DNA from 2 places in the Devosia sp. CN2-171 genome. Region 2 is predicted to be linked to the other one. Evidence: riboswitches for the same ligand, from Rfam matches in the RefSeq annotation. Region 2 holds a riboswitch; the other holds the start of a gene.

Region 1 (6,580 bases), 2.0 Mb from region 2:
GTGAAATGACGCAGGTCCTCACCAAGCATGATGAAATCCGGCAGTGGGCCGGGGCGCGCTCGGGCAATCCGGCCATGGAGGATCGGGTCAGTGGCGGGGGGCCGCTGGTGCTCAGGATTCTGTTCGACCAGCAGGGGCTGAACTCGGGGGAAGGCCAGTATAACGATCGCCCGGGCGGTCTCGATCTGGTCGGCTGGGACGAGTGGTTCGAGGAATTCGACCGGCTGAAATACGGGCTCCTGGTCGAGGATGAGCGACCGGGCGTGCTCGACCCCTACTACGAGTTCGTGGCGCGCGACCAGCGCTAGCGCCCACTACTCGCTCCCCGTATTTTGACCTAAGCTCTCCCGACCGGCATGGGGGCCGGGAGGGGAAGAACAATGCATTTCGCAGTCAACTGGCTGGCCGTCATTGTCGCGGCCGTGGCGAGCATGGCGCTCGGCGCCGCGTGGTACACCTTGCTGTCCAAGCAATGGCTGAGCGCCATCGGCAAGACCAGGGAGCAGCTTAACGCCGCCAACTGGACACCGTTTGCCTGGGGCTTCGCGGTGCAGCTGGTGATGGCCTATTTCATCGCGCTGGTAACGCCAGCCCTGTTTGGCGCGACCGATGTCGGCAGCGGTATTCTTGCGGGCGCTCACATGTGGCTGGGCTTCATCATCACTGCGCTCATCCTCAACCACCGCTACCAGGGCCTGCCGTGGAAGCTGACGCTGATCGACGGCGGGTACCTGCTCGGTGTGCTGGTCGTGCAGGGGATCGTGATCGGACTGTTCGGGGGTGGCGCGGTGCCGGCAGCGGCCTAGAAGTCGACGGTCCGTCCCTTGATCTCCCAGTCGCCGTAGCGGGCGGGGTCGAGGCCGCCGCGGCCGTTCTGTTCGGCCTTGCCGGCCTCGGCCTTCCGATCGATCTCGGCACGACGGGCCGCAGCTTCGGCGAGGGCGCGGGCGGCGGCTGGCGTCAGTGGCTTGGGTGAGGGGTTATCTTCATCCATCGGGGGCACAAATGGCGAAGGTTCTTGCCGGGAACCTTGGGCCATCCCATCTATTGGTCACGTTACGATCCGCTATCCGAGGTACAAGACTTAGCGCCAATGCTCAACTTCCTCCGCACCACCGTCCTGATCGCTGCCCTCACCGCCATCTTCATGGCCGTCGGCTACTTCGTCGGCGGCACGGGCGGAATGATCATCGCTTTCGTCATCGCCGCGCTGACCAACCTGTTCGCCTACTGGAACTCGGACAAGATGGTGCTGCGCATGCAGAACGCCTTCGAGGTCGATCCGCGTGCCCAGCCCGACCTCTACAACACCGTCGGGGGGTTGGCGCAACGTGCCGGCATTCCGATGCCGCGGCTCTACGTCATCAATACCGAGCAGCCCAACGCCTTCGCCACCGGCCGGGACCCGCAGAATGCGGCCGTGGCCGTGTCGGCGGGCCTGTTGCGCGATCTCGAGCCGCGTGAAGTCGCGGGCGTGATCGCGCATGAGCTGGCTCATATCCGCAACCGCGATACGCTGACCATGACTCTGACAGCTACGGTTGCCGGCGCGATCTCGTCGCTGGCGCAGTTCGGCCTGTTCTTCGGCGGCGGCAACAGCCGTGACAATCCGCTCGGGCCGATCGGCGTGCTGGTTGCGGTGATCGTTGCTCCGATCGCGGCGGCGCTGGTGCAGATGGCGGTTAGCCGGACGCGCGAATACGAGGCCGACAAGGACGGCGCCGAGATCTCCGGCGATCCCCTCGCGCTGGCTTCTGCGCTCAACAAGATCAGCCAGATCGCGCATCGTACGATCAACGTCGCGGCCGAGCGCAACCCGGCGCAGGCGCATATGTACATCATCAACCCGCTCAGCGGGCAGCGCATGGACAACCTGTTCTCGACCCACCCGAACGTCGAGAACCGCATCGCCCAGTTGCAGCGCATCGCCTCGGAAATGCAGGTCGATCGTACCGGTCGCCGGGCAGAGCCGCGCCCTGGCAACCCGCGTGTCGCGCCCAAGGAGAATGGCGGCGGCTGGCGTGTCCCCTCGACAGGGGGCAGCGAGGATGGCAATAGCAGCCGGGGACCCTGGGGCTGAGTGCCGTTGAAGAAACAGAAAAATCCGCCGGGCCTCGCGCTTCGGCTAAAGTCCGCTGAAAAGCTGGACACCGTGCTCAAGGGGGCGAACTTCGCCCCCTTTTCCGTTGCCGAGATCGCCGACGGCCGCGACCGTGCGCTCGCCAACCGGCTGGTTACGGTGGCGCTGCGGCGGCACGGGCAGATCAATCTCATGATGGCGCGCTATCTCGATCGTGGCGTGCCGAAGAAATCCGGGCCGTTCGAGGCGATTCTCAGGATTAGCCTCGCTCATCTGGTGTTCCTGCCCGAACTCGGTGACCACAGCGCGATCTTCCTCGCCGTCGAGGCGGCCAAGCGCGACACGCGCAGCCAGCACCTGGGCAAGCTGATGAACGCCGTGCTGCGCCGGGCCCAGGCCGAGGCACATTCGCTGCGCCACCTGCCGCACGAGGCGCTGTTCCCCGAAGCGCTCGGGCCGCTGTGGCGCGACACCTATGGCGAAGATGCGATCGAGGATTTCGCCGACGCGCTGGTCGGAGGCGCGCCGCTCGACCTGACCCTTCGCGACGACGATCCGGCCCTGATCGAGGCGCTGAACGCCGCTCCAATGCTGGCTGACACTGTCCGTATCGACGAGCGTGATCGACCGGTCGAAGCGCTCCCCGGCTACGCCGAGGGCCGTTGGTGGGTGCAGGACGCGGCCGCCGCCATTCCGGCCCGGCTGCTCGCGCTCGCGCCCGGTGCTCGCGTCCTCGATCTCTGTGCTGCCCCGGGTGGGAAGACGGCGCAATTGCTCAAGGCCGGCTACGCCGTGACAGCGATCGACAACGATCCTGAGCGCGTCAAGCGCATGAGCGAGAATTTCGTCCGCCTCGGCTACACGCCGGAGGTAGTCACCGCCGATGCATTGGCCTATGAGCCGGAGCAGAGGTTCGACGGCATCCTGCTCGATGCTCCCTGCTCGGCCACCGGCACGTTCCGGCGGCACCCCGAGGTGATCTGGCATCGCGATGCAGCCGATATCGCCGGGCGCGTCAGCCTTCAGCGGCGGTTCATCGAACGCGCCCTAGGCTGGCTCAATCCGGGCGGTGTGCTGGTCTACTGCGTCTGCTCGCTCGAGCCGGCGGAGGGTGAGGAACAGGCGCGCTGGCTCCTGGGTCGCGACGGCGTCGAGAACCTGCCGGTCGGGCCGGAGGAACTTGCCGGCCTCGCCGGTGCCATTACTCAAGAGGGTTTCGTGCGCACCCATCCCGGCATGCCGGTTCCTGGGGATAAGGGCGGCACTCTCGATGGGTTCTTCGTTGCGCGCATACGCCGCCAGTAGGTATTTTCGCGCGACCGGAAGCGTGACGGCCGCGGGCCGCCGGTCGATTTGATGTGAGGACGTAGAGACTTGGCAAATTCGCTGCGTTTCCTCGCTCGCCGGACAATGCTGTCGGCCGCAGATCACCTTGTGACCAATCCGCTCGTGCGCTGGACCTGGACGGGGCCGGCCAACGAGGACATGGTTTCCGCGCTCAGCGAGTTCCGGCCGACCGACCGCGAGACGGTGCTTGAAATGATGCAGGGCCGGTATCTGCTCGCCAGCAAGCTGGTCGACACGCATGGCGTTTCGCCGTTCTCGCTCGATGTCGATCACGACGACTGGCATGACGACCTGCAGACTTTCTCCTGGCTGCGGCATTTCCGCGATGCCCGCACCGACGAGGAGCGGCGCTTTGCGCGCACGCTGGCGCTCGACTGGATCGGCCGCGAGGGGCAGTTCAGCCGTGATACCTGGGCTCCGTCGCTGACGGCGCGGCGGGTGCTCAATTGGCTGCGGCACTACAATATCCTGCTCGAAGGCGCGCCGCCGGAGCAGGCGCAGCAGATTTCGCGCTCGCTTTCGACCCAGATTTCTTCGCTGCGGCTGCGCGGCGGGCTGGCGACGGACCCCGTCGACGCCCTGCTGGTCGCCATTGCGCTGGTAGGTGTCTCGCTCTGCGCCGATCGACCTGATTCCGAAGTCGATGCTCGCGTGCGCCGGGTGCTCGACCTGCTCGACCAGCAGCTGGACGAAGACGGGCTGCACCGGACGCGTTCGGCCAAGATCCAGGTGCAACTCCTCGTCGAGCTCACCACCATCAAGCAGGCGCTGCGGCGCGACCACGAGCAGCTTTCCGCCGATATCGACACGCTGACCGAGAGCATGCACCGCGCGCTCGACGCCATTTCGCTCGGCACGGGCGAGCCGGCCTATTTCCACGGTACCGGGCAGATGCCGCACGACCTGATCGTCGCGGTGCAGGCCCAGAGCGCCGCCCGGGCCCGTGAAACCGGCACCGCCGGCGGCTATGGCCGGCTGATCGCCGGCCGTTCGATCGTCGTCGCCGATTCCGGGCTCGTGCCCGATCCGGCCTATGCCCGGCACGCGCATGCCAGCGCGCTGGCGTTCGAATTCAGCCATGGGCGCGATCTCGTCGTCTGCAATTGCGGCCCGGCGCCGACGGACTATGAGGATGCGCTGTTGTTCCGGCAGGGCATCGCCCATTCGGCACCGACCATCAACGCGCAGTCGGCGGCGACCATTCCGGGCAACGGTCCGCTAATCGGGCGGCTCGTGCAGGTTGGCCGGCCGAGCGAGATCGAGGCGCGCAGCTCGGACGATACGCTGATCATCTCCGCGCACGGTTATGCCGAGCGCTTCGGCGTGACGCTCGAACGCCACCTGACGCTGCTCGCCGAAGGCAAGACGCTGGTCGGGCAGGACCGGTTCGTCCGCCACCGCAGCCGCGTCTCGGGCGCCGCGGCGATCCGCTTCCACCTCGCGCACCAGACCGAGGTGCAGATGACCGACGACCTCGTCCGGCTGCGGCTCGGTTCGGGCGCGGTATGGACGTTCCTGTGGGAAGGGGCGGAGATGCGGGTGGAGGACAGCGTCCGGCAATCGGCCTATTTCGGCTTCCACCGCACCAAGCAGCTGGTGCTCGAAGTGCTGGCGGCCGATGCCAGCGAAGTCAGCTGGATCTTTACGCTTGAAGAGAACTGACCGACCATCTTTCCAAGGTCAGCCGTTTCTGCAATAAGGCCCGCGTTCGCGCGACTGGCGAGAAGAGATGGGCCACCATCGGGGAACGCGAACGAAAGACGCCGCTCGCCTGGGCCCCCTTTCAACCGTCACGGAGCCCTCATGTCCAACGCCATCATTCCCATCAAGCGCGCCCTTCTCAGTGTCTTCGACAAGACCGGGATGGCCGAGTTCGCCAAAGCGCTGGCCGGGCTGGGCGTTGACCTCGTCTCGACCGGCGGCACGTCGAAGCTGATCGCCTCGACCGGGGCGGCGGTGCGCGACATTTCCGATCTCACCGGCTTTCCCGAGATGATGGACGGACGGGTGAAGACGCTGCACCCCAAGGTCCATGGCGGCCTCCTCGCGGTGCGCGACAATCCGGTCCACAAGGCTTCGATGGACGAGCATGAGATCGGGGCGATCGACCTCGTCGTCGTCAATCTCTACCCGTTCGAGGAAACCATCGCCAAGGGCGCCTCCTACGAGGAGACGATCGAGAATATCGACATCGGCGGACCGGCGATGATCCGTTCGGCGGCCAAGAACCACGCCTATGTCACGGTGGTGGTCGACCCCAGCGACTATGATGCGGTGCTCGAGAGTATCCGGACCATCGGCGGCGTGCCCTACGAAATGCGCCAGAAGCTTGCCGCGAAGGCCTACGCCCGCACGGCTGCCTATGACTCGGTGATCTCTGGATGGTTCGCGAAAACCCTCGACTACGCTGAGATGCCCTATCGCTCCTTCGCCGGCCGGCTCAAGGAAGTGATGCGCTACGGCGAGAACCCGCATCAGTGGGCTGCCTTCTACACCACCGGCGAGCAGCGGCCCGGCGTCGCCACGGCGCGGCAGGTGCAGGGCAAGTCGCTGAGCTACAACAACCTCAACGATACCGACGCGGCGTTCGAGCTCATTTCCGAATTCGATCCGGCCGTGCCGGCTGTCGCCATCATCAAGCACGCCAACCCCTGTGGCTTTGCCATAGGCAAGACGCTGATCGAGGCCTACCAGCTGGCCCACCGCACCGACCCGGTTAGTGCCTTCGGCGGCATCGTGGCGCTTAACCAGACGATCGACGGACCGACGGCGACCGAGATCGTAAAGGTGTTCACCGAGGTGATTGTCGCGCCTGATGCGACCGACGAGGCCATCGCCATCATCGCGGCGAAGAAGAACCTGCGGCTGCTGCTGACCGGGGCACTGGCCGACCCCAGAGCGGACGGGCTGACGGTCAAATCGCTGGCCGGCGGCTTGTTGGTCCAGGGTCGCGACAACCGCAATGTCGACGATACCGAGTTCAAGGTGGTGACCAAGAAGCAGCCGACGGAAGCTGAGCTGCGCGACCTGAAGATCGCGATGAAGGTCGCCAAGCACGTCAAGTCCAACGCCATCATCTACGTCAAGGACGGTGCGACCGTCGGCATCGGCGCGGGCCAGATGAGCCGGCTCGATTCCTCGCGCGTCGCGCAC
Region 2 (6,580 bases):
GTTGCCCTCGTCGGAATTGGCTTCACGCAAGCCGTCCAGCACCTCGACGATCAGTTGCCCGATCTCGCGGAATTCGGCCTCGCCGAAGCCGCGGGTGGTGCCGGCCGGGGTGCCGAGGCGGATGCCCGAGGTCACGAACGGCTTCTCCGGGTCGAACGGGATGCCGTTCTTGTTGCAGGTGATGAAGGCGCGGCCGAGGCCGGCTTCCGCCCGCTTGCCCGTGGCGTTCTTTGGCCGCAGGTCGACCAGCATCAGGTGGTTGTCGGTGCCGCCAGAAACGACCTGGAGGCCCTGCTCGATGAGCGTGGCCGAGAGCGTACGGGCGTTGGCGACTACCTGGCGGGCATAGGCCTTGAACTCGGGCTGCAGCGCTTCCCTGAGCGCCACGGCCTTGGCCGCGATGACATGCATCAGCGGCCCGCCCTGCAGGCCCGGGAACACCGCCGAGTTGATCTTCTTGGCGATCGCCTCGTCGTTGCTGAGGATCATGCCGCCACGAGGCCCGCGCAGGCTCTTGTGCGTGGTGGTGGTCGTCACATGTGCATGCGGCACTGGCGAGGGATGCACGCCACCGGCGACGAGCCCGGCGATGTGGGCCATATCCACCATCAGATAGGCACCCACTTCGTCGGCGATCTCGCGGAAGCGCTTCCAGTCCCAGACGCGGGAGTAAGCGGTGCCGCCGGCAAGGATCAGCTTGGGCTTATGCTCGCGGGCCTTCCGGGCAACCTCTTCCATGTCGAGCAGATGGTCGTCCTGGCGCACGCCGTAGGAGATCACCTTGAACCACTTGCCGCTCATGTTGACCGGCGAGCCGTGCGTCAGGTGACCGCCCGAGTTGAGGTCGAGCCCCATGAACGTGTCGCCGGGCTCCAGCAGCGCGAGGAACACCGCCTGGTTCATCTGCGAGCCGGAGTTCGGCTGCACGTTGGCAAACCCCGCGTCGAACAGTTCCTTGGCCCGCTCGATCGCCAGGTTTTCCGCGATGTCGACATACTGGCAGCCGCCATAGTAGCGCTTGCCCGGGTAGCCCTCAGCATACTTGTTGGTCATGATCGAGCCCTGGGCCTCGAGCACGGCCCTGGACACGATGTTTTCGGACGCGATCAGCTCGATCTCGTGCTGCTGGCGACCCAGCTCCAGCTTGATGGCCTCGGCGATCTCGGGATCGGTGTCGGCCAGCGTGTTGGAGAAGAAGCGGGGAAAGAGCGGAAGGTTGGCGGCGGCGCTCATTGGCAGCTCCCGGGGCATACGATGTGGAGGGCGTTTCGGATCGCGAGCGTGTAGCACGCGGGCTCCGGCGATTCCAAGCTGGCGACAGCCTGGCGAGGGGAATGGATTGTCAGGGTCATGCGGGCTCCCATGAAGGATCGAGAGGGTGCCCAGGCGAGCGGCAGCTAACGTTCGCGTTCCCCGATGGTGCCCCATCTGATCTCGCCAGTCGCGCGAACGTTCCCTTATCGCAGAGTTGAGCGGGCTGGAAAAGCCCCAATCCCCGGTCTCCGGGCAACCTCGGGCGCTTCTGCGCGTTTGGTTTGACCAGCGTCACCACAACAAGAACACTTGGAGTCAAACCATGCACAAGATCGCTTCCGCCGCCCTTGCAACAGTCCTCGCCGGCATGATGGCAATCCCCGCCCCGGCCAGCGCTGCCAATGTCTCGGTCAGCATCGGCCAGCAGGAACGCTATGTTTCCCAGCAGTGCCTCGCCCACCCGAACTGGAAGGGCTGCGATGACTGGAAACACAATCGCAAGCATTGGGGCAAGAACAACTATCGTGACTGGTACCTGTGGAACCGGCCGAATGTCGGCTCGGTCGCGGCTGGCCTGTTTGGCTTTGCCGTCGGCGCCGCCATTTTTTCCAGCATGAACCGCGACCGCGGCTATGACAGCTACGACGGCGATTTCGACGATCATGTCGCCGCCTGCGAGGCCCGCTACCGGTCCTACAATGCCGAGACCGACATGTTCCTCGGCTATGACGGCGACTATCACTACTGCAATCTCTGACAACAGCGGGGCGCCTTCCGAGGCGCCCTAGTCCTTCGGCGGGACGCAGTACTCCACGAGCGTCCCCTGCCCCGCGCGCAGCTCGCGCCACTCCGCGATCGCCAGCTCGATGACCGCAAAGGCCGCGGTTGGAAAATCGTCGCGGCTGCCCGCTAGTAGTGCGGCGGTTACCGCAGTGGCCGAGTTGTGCCCGATAAGTACCAGCGGAGACGGTGAGCCTTCCACCGCACGGAGCAAGTCGAGATAGTCGCCATCGCGATCTTCGTAGACTTGCGGCTCGAACTGCACCGCCCCATCCAATGCGGCCAGCCGCAACGTCTCCCGCGTCCTCGCCGCCGGCGAGCAGAGGATCAGCTCCGGCGCGATAGCCCGCTCCTGGAGCGCAGTGCCGACCCAAGCCGCAGCGTGCCGCCCACGTGGCGCCAGGGGACGATCGAAATCCGCCAGCGTGGCGTCGCCCCAGGCCGATTTGGCATGCCGGACGAGGATCAGTTTCAGCATGGGCACGCTCCGCTACGAGACGCCAATCCTACTGGGTGGGATTTTCCGCGCAACCGAAGCGGCCGCTGGGCCGCCGTTCTCCGTGAGATGTGGCCACGCTTTACGCCCGGGCAGCCGGGCTTGTCGCTATAGTGCCGACATGATTCGCATGAGCCTGACCCACCGATGAGCGACGACAAGACCACGCCCCCATCCGGCGAGCATACCGCTGTCGTCGACCTGCGCCGCGCCCTCGAAGAGCGCTACCTGTCCTACGCCCTTTCGACGATCACACAGCGCGCCCTACCCGATGCGCGCGACGGCCTGAAGCCGGTGCACCGCCGCATCCTCCACGGTATGCGCCTGCTCCGCCTCGATCCCGATGGCGCTTACAAGAAATCCGCCAAGGTGGTCGGCGACGTGATGGGCTCGTTCCATCCGCACGGCGACCAGTCCATCTACGACGCCCTCGTCCGCCTCGCGCAGGATTTCTCAATGCGCTACCCGCTGGCCGACGGCCAGGGCAATTTCGGCAATATCGACGGCGATGGCGCCGCGGCGATGCGCTATACCGAAACGCGCATGACCGACGTCGCGATGCGCCTCATGGATGGCATCAACGACGACGCGGTCGACTTCAAGCCGACCTATGACGGCTCGAGCGAAGAGCCTGTCGTCCTCCCCGCCAACTTCCCGAACCTCCTCGCCAACGGTGCGCAGGGCATCGCCGTGGGCATGGCGACCTCGATCCCGCCGCACAATGTCGACGAGATCTGCGACGCCGCGCTGCACCTGATCATGAACCCGTCCGCCGGCACGGCCGAGCTGATGCAGTTCATCCCGGGCCCGGATTTCCCCACCGGCGGCATCCTTGTCGAGACCCAGTCGTCGATCCTCAATTCCTACGAGACCGGCCGCGGCTCGTTCCGCCTGCGCGCCCGGTGGATCCGGGAAGACAAGGGCCGCGGCGTCTACCAGATCGTCGTCACCGAGATCCCCTACGGCGTGCAGAAGTCACGGCTCGTCGAAAAGATCGCCGAGCTGCTGCTGAACAAGAAGCTGCCACTGCTCAAGGACATCCGCGACGAGAGCGCCGACGACATCCGTCTCGTCATCGAGCCGCGCGCCGGCACGGTCGATCCGAACATCCTGATGGAGCAGCTGTTCAAGCTCAGCGATCTGGAGCAGCGCATCAGCCTCAACATGAATGTCCTCGACAAGGGCACGATCCCGCGCGTCATGGGCCTCAAGGAGGTGATCGTTGCCTGGCTCGAGCACCGCAAGGATGTGCTCGTCCGCCGCACCAGGAACCGGCTGGCCAACATCGCCCGCCGCCTCGAAGTGCTCGACGGCTACATCATCGCCTATCTCAACCTCGATGAGGTGATCCGCATCATCCGCGAGGAGGACGATGCCAAGGCCTCGCTGATGGCGACGTTCGACCTCAGCGACGTGCAGGCGGAAGCCATCCTCAACATGCGGCTCCGCTCCCTGCGCAAGCTCGAGGAAATCGAGCTCCGCACCGAGCACAAGGCGCTGAGCGAGGAAGAAGCGCATCTCGAAGCGCTGCTGGCCTCGGATCGCAAGCAGTGGGGCGAGATCTCGAAGCAGATCGCCGACCTCAAGAAGGCCTACCCGAAGTTGGACAAGAACGGCGCGCCGCACCAGTTGTGGCGCCGGAAGACCGACTTCGCCGAGGCCTTGGTCATCGACCATGACGAGGTCGCGACGCAGATGATCGAGCGCGAGCCGATCACGGTGATCCTCTCCGAAAAGGGCTGGATCCGCTCGATGCGCGGTCACACCACCGACATCGACGAAAAGGGCTTCAAGACCGGCGACCGGCTGAAGCGCTTCATCCACGCCCAGACCACTGACAAGCTGCTGCTACTCTCCACCGGCGGCAAGGTCTTCACGCTCGCAGGCGACCGCCTACCCGGCGGCCGCAGCCAGGGCGAACCCGTTCGCCTGATGGTCGACATGGAGGAAGGCCAGGACATCGTCGACCTGTTCGTCTACCGCCCCGGCCGGAAGCGCGTCGTCGCCTCACGCAAGGGCGACGGCTTCGTCGTCAGCGAGGACGAACTGATCGCCAACACCCGCAAGGGCAAGCAGGTGCTCAACCTCTCGGGCACCGAGGAGGCAAGGCTCATCGTGCCGGTCGAGGGCGACGTGGTCGCGGCGATCGGCGACAACCGCAAGCTGATCGTCTTCCCGCTCGAGCAGCTCCCGGAAATGTCGCGCGGCAAGGGCGTCCGCCTGCAGAAGTACAAGGACGGCGGGCTGAGCGACCTCAAGACCTTCCCGGCGGCGGCCGGTCTCACCTGGCAGGACTCGTCAGGTCGGACCTACACCAAGACCATGGCCGAACTCGCCGAATGGCTCGGCAACCGCGCCGACGCCGGCAGGCAACCGCCGACCGGCTTCCCGCGAAACAACAGGTTCACGGGGTAGTGGGCGGCGCGGACCCAGGTCCGCACCCTCACTCCAGGCGTCGCCACCCGAGTGGGCCGCGTTGCACCTCGAGCGGGTGGAAGCGGCCCTTGTAGGCCATCTTGGGCGAATCCTTCACCCAGTAGCCGAGGTAGACATAGGTGAGCCCGGCGAGCTTCACCTGCTGGATGTGGTCGAGGATCAACAGGTTCCCGAGACCGCGGTGATCGAGGTCGGGATCGTAGAAGCTGTAGACCATCGAGAGCCCGTCCGGCATCACGTCGGTCAGCGCCACGGCGACGAGCGGACGCCCGGGTACGGTGGATAGCCGGTATTCGACCACCACGGTCTGCACCGGGGTATCCTCGACCATGTACTCATAGTCGACGAAGCTCATCTGCGTCATGCCGCCGCCGGCGTGGCGAGCGTCGAGGTAGCGCTTGAACAGGGCGAACTGCTCGGCTGTCGCCCGCGGCTGGCAGACCTCGACGGCGATGTCGGAGTTGAGGCGCAGTACGCGCTTGTAGCGCTTGTTGGGCGCAAACTCCTGCGCGACGATACGGACCGACTGGCAGGCCGAGCACCCGTCGCAGGCCGGCCGGTAAATCAGGTTCTGGCTGCGGCGGAAGCCGTTGTCGCTCAACAGATGGTGAAGCGACGCGGCGCGGCGGCCGGTCAGGTGCGTGAAGAGCTTCCGTTCCTGACGGCCCGGCAGATACGGGCAAGGCATAGCCGCCGTAAGGAAAAGCTGGGTGTTCTCGGGCGTCTGATCGGTCATTGAGGGCCTGCGAGGGACCCTGTCAGTCTATGCGCGAGGACTCGCGTCGGCAATGGCCGTCGCAGCGGCTCCACTGCGACGCCCTGCGGGCGCGCCAAGTCAGGCGGAGCGGGCGCGCCAGAACCGCTGCATAGGCGAGCGGCGCAGCATCAGCGTGCCCACGACGAGGTCGTGGAGCATCTGCTGGCGCGGGGTGAATAGCGCGAAGAGGATCGAGAACGGCCAGCTGATCCACACCGTCAGCCAGAACAGGATCGGGTGGATGAGGATGGCCCAGCCATTGAGCGGCGTGCCGCGCACGGGGGTCAGGACGATATCCATCGCCTGCATTCCCACCGTCGCACGCATCGGCGAGCCCAACGTTGCGGCATAGTAGCCAAGGATCGCGACCGGAATGATAATCGGCAGCGCCAAGAGGCCCAGCCCGAGCGTCACTACGCCCAACACCAGCCCGACGATCAGCGCCGCGATGGTGATGCCCGCGATGATCACGCAGTCGATCAGCCAGGCAAACGCCCGGCGCAGCAAAACGCCCTCGAACAGCTCGGGTGCGGTACTCGGATCGGGAAGGTGGTCGCTCATGGCTTGGCCCTCGGTCATGAGGGAAAAGATGGGGACCTTGTGTCCCCACGCAAGTGGTCGACAGAAAAAACCGATCAGCCGTTCAGCTTCCGTGCCGCTTCGAGGGCAAAATAGGTGAGCACGCCGTCGCAGCCGGCGCGCTTGAAGGCGATCAGGCTCTCCATCATCGCCGCCTCGCCATTGATGGCGCCCGCCTGCCCGGCCAGCTTCAGCATCGCGTACTCGCCCGACACTTGGTAGGCGAACACCGGCACGTCGAACTCGTCGCGCACGCGGCGCACGATATCGAGATAGGG

What was found. A riboswitch is a leader RNA that binds a small molecule or an ion and turns the genes downstream of it on or off. The one in region 2 is predicted to bind ZMP and ZTP.
Region 1: it holds a riboswitch for ZMP and ZTP, as region 2 does, so the genes downstream of both, purH (bifunctional phosphoribosylaminoimidazolecarboxamide formyltransferase/IMP cyclohydrolase) here and glyA (serine hydroxymethyltransferase) in region 2, are expected to answer to the same signal.

Annotation. Positions count from the first base shown of each region.
Region 1 is NZ_CP186479.1:3,229,425-3,236,004, forward strand. Features, by position in the region: gene ACOYW5_RS16045 (hypothetical protein) at 6-308, shown strand; gene ACOYW5_RS16050 (DUF1761 domain-containing protein) at 381-806, shown strand; gene ACOYW5_RS16055 (DUF1674 domain-containing protein) at 803-994, opposite strand; gene htpX (zinc metalloprotease HtpX) at 1,094-2,080, shown strand; gene ACOYW5_RS16065 (RsmB/NOP family class I SAM-dependent RNA methyltransferase) at 2,087-3,385, shown strand; gene ACOYW5_RS16070 (heparinase II/III family protein) at 3,515-5,089, shown strand; ZMP/ZTP riboswitch at 5,130-5,211, shown strand; gene purH (bifunctional phosphoribosylaminoimidazolecarboxamide formyltransferase/IMP cyclohydrolase) at 5,231-6,580, shown strand, end outside.
Region 2 is NZ_CP186479.1:1,181,247-1,187,826, forward strand. Features, by position in the region: gene glyA (serine hydroxymethyltransferase) at 1-1,233, opposite strand, end outside; ZMP/ZTP riboswitch at 1,374-1,455, opposite strand; gene ACOYW5_RS06000 (BA14K family protein) at 1,577-2,011, shown strand; gene ACOYW5_RS06005 (SixA phosphatase family protein) at 2,039-2,512, opposite strand; gene parC (DNA topoisomerase IV subunit A) at 2,678-4,945, shown strand; gene ACOYW5_RS06015 (arginyltransferase) at 4,974-5,702, opposite strand; gene ACOYW5_RS06020 (RDD family protein) at 5,802-6,284, opposite strand; gene hemB (porphobilinogen synthase) at 6,359-6,580, opposite strand, start outside.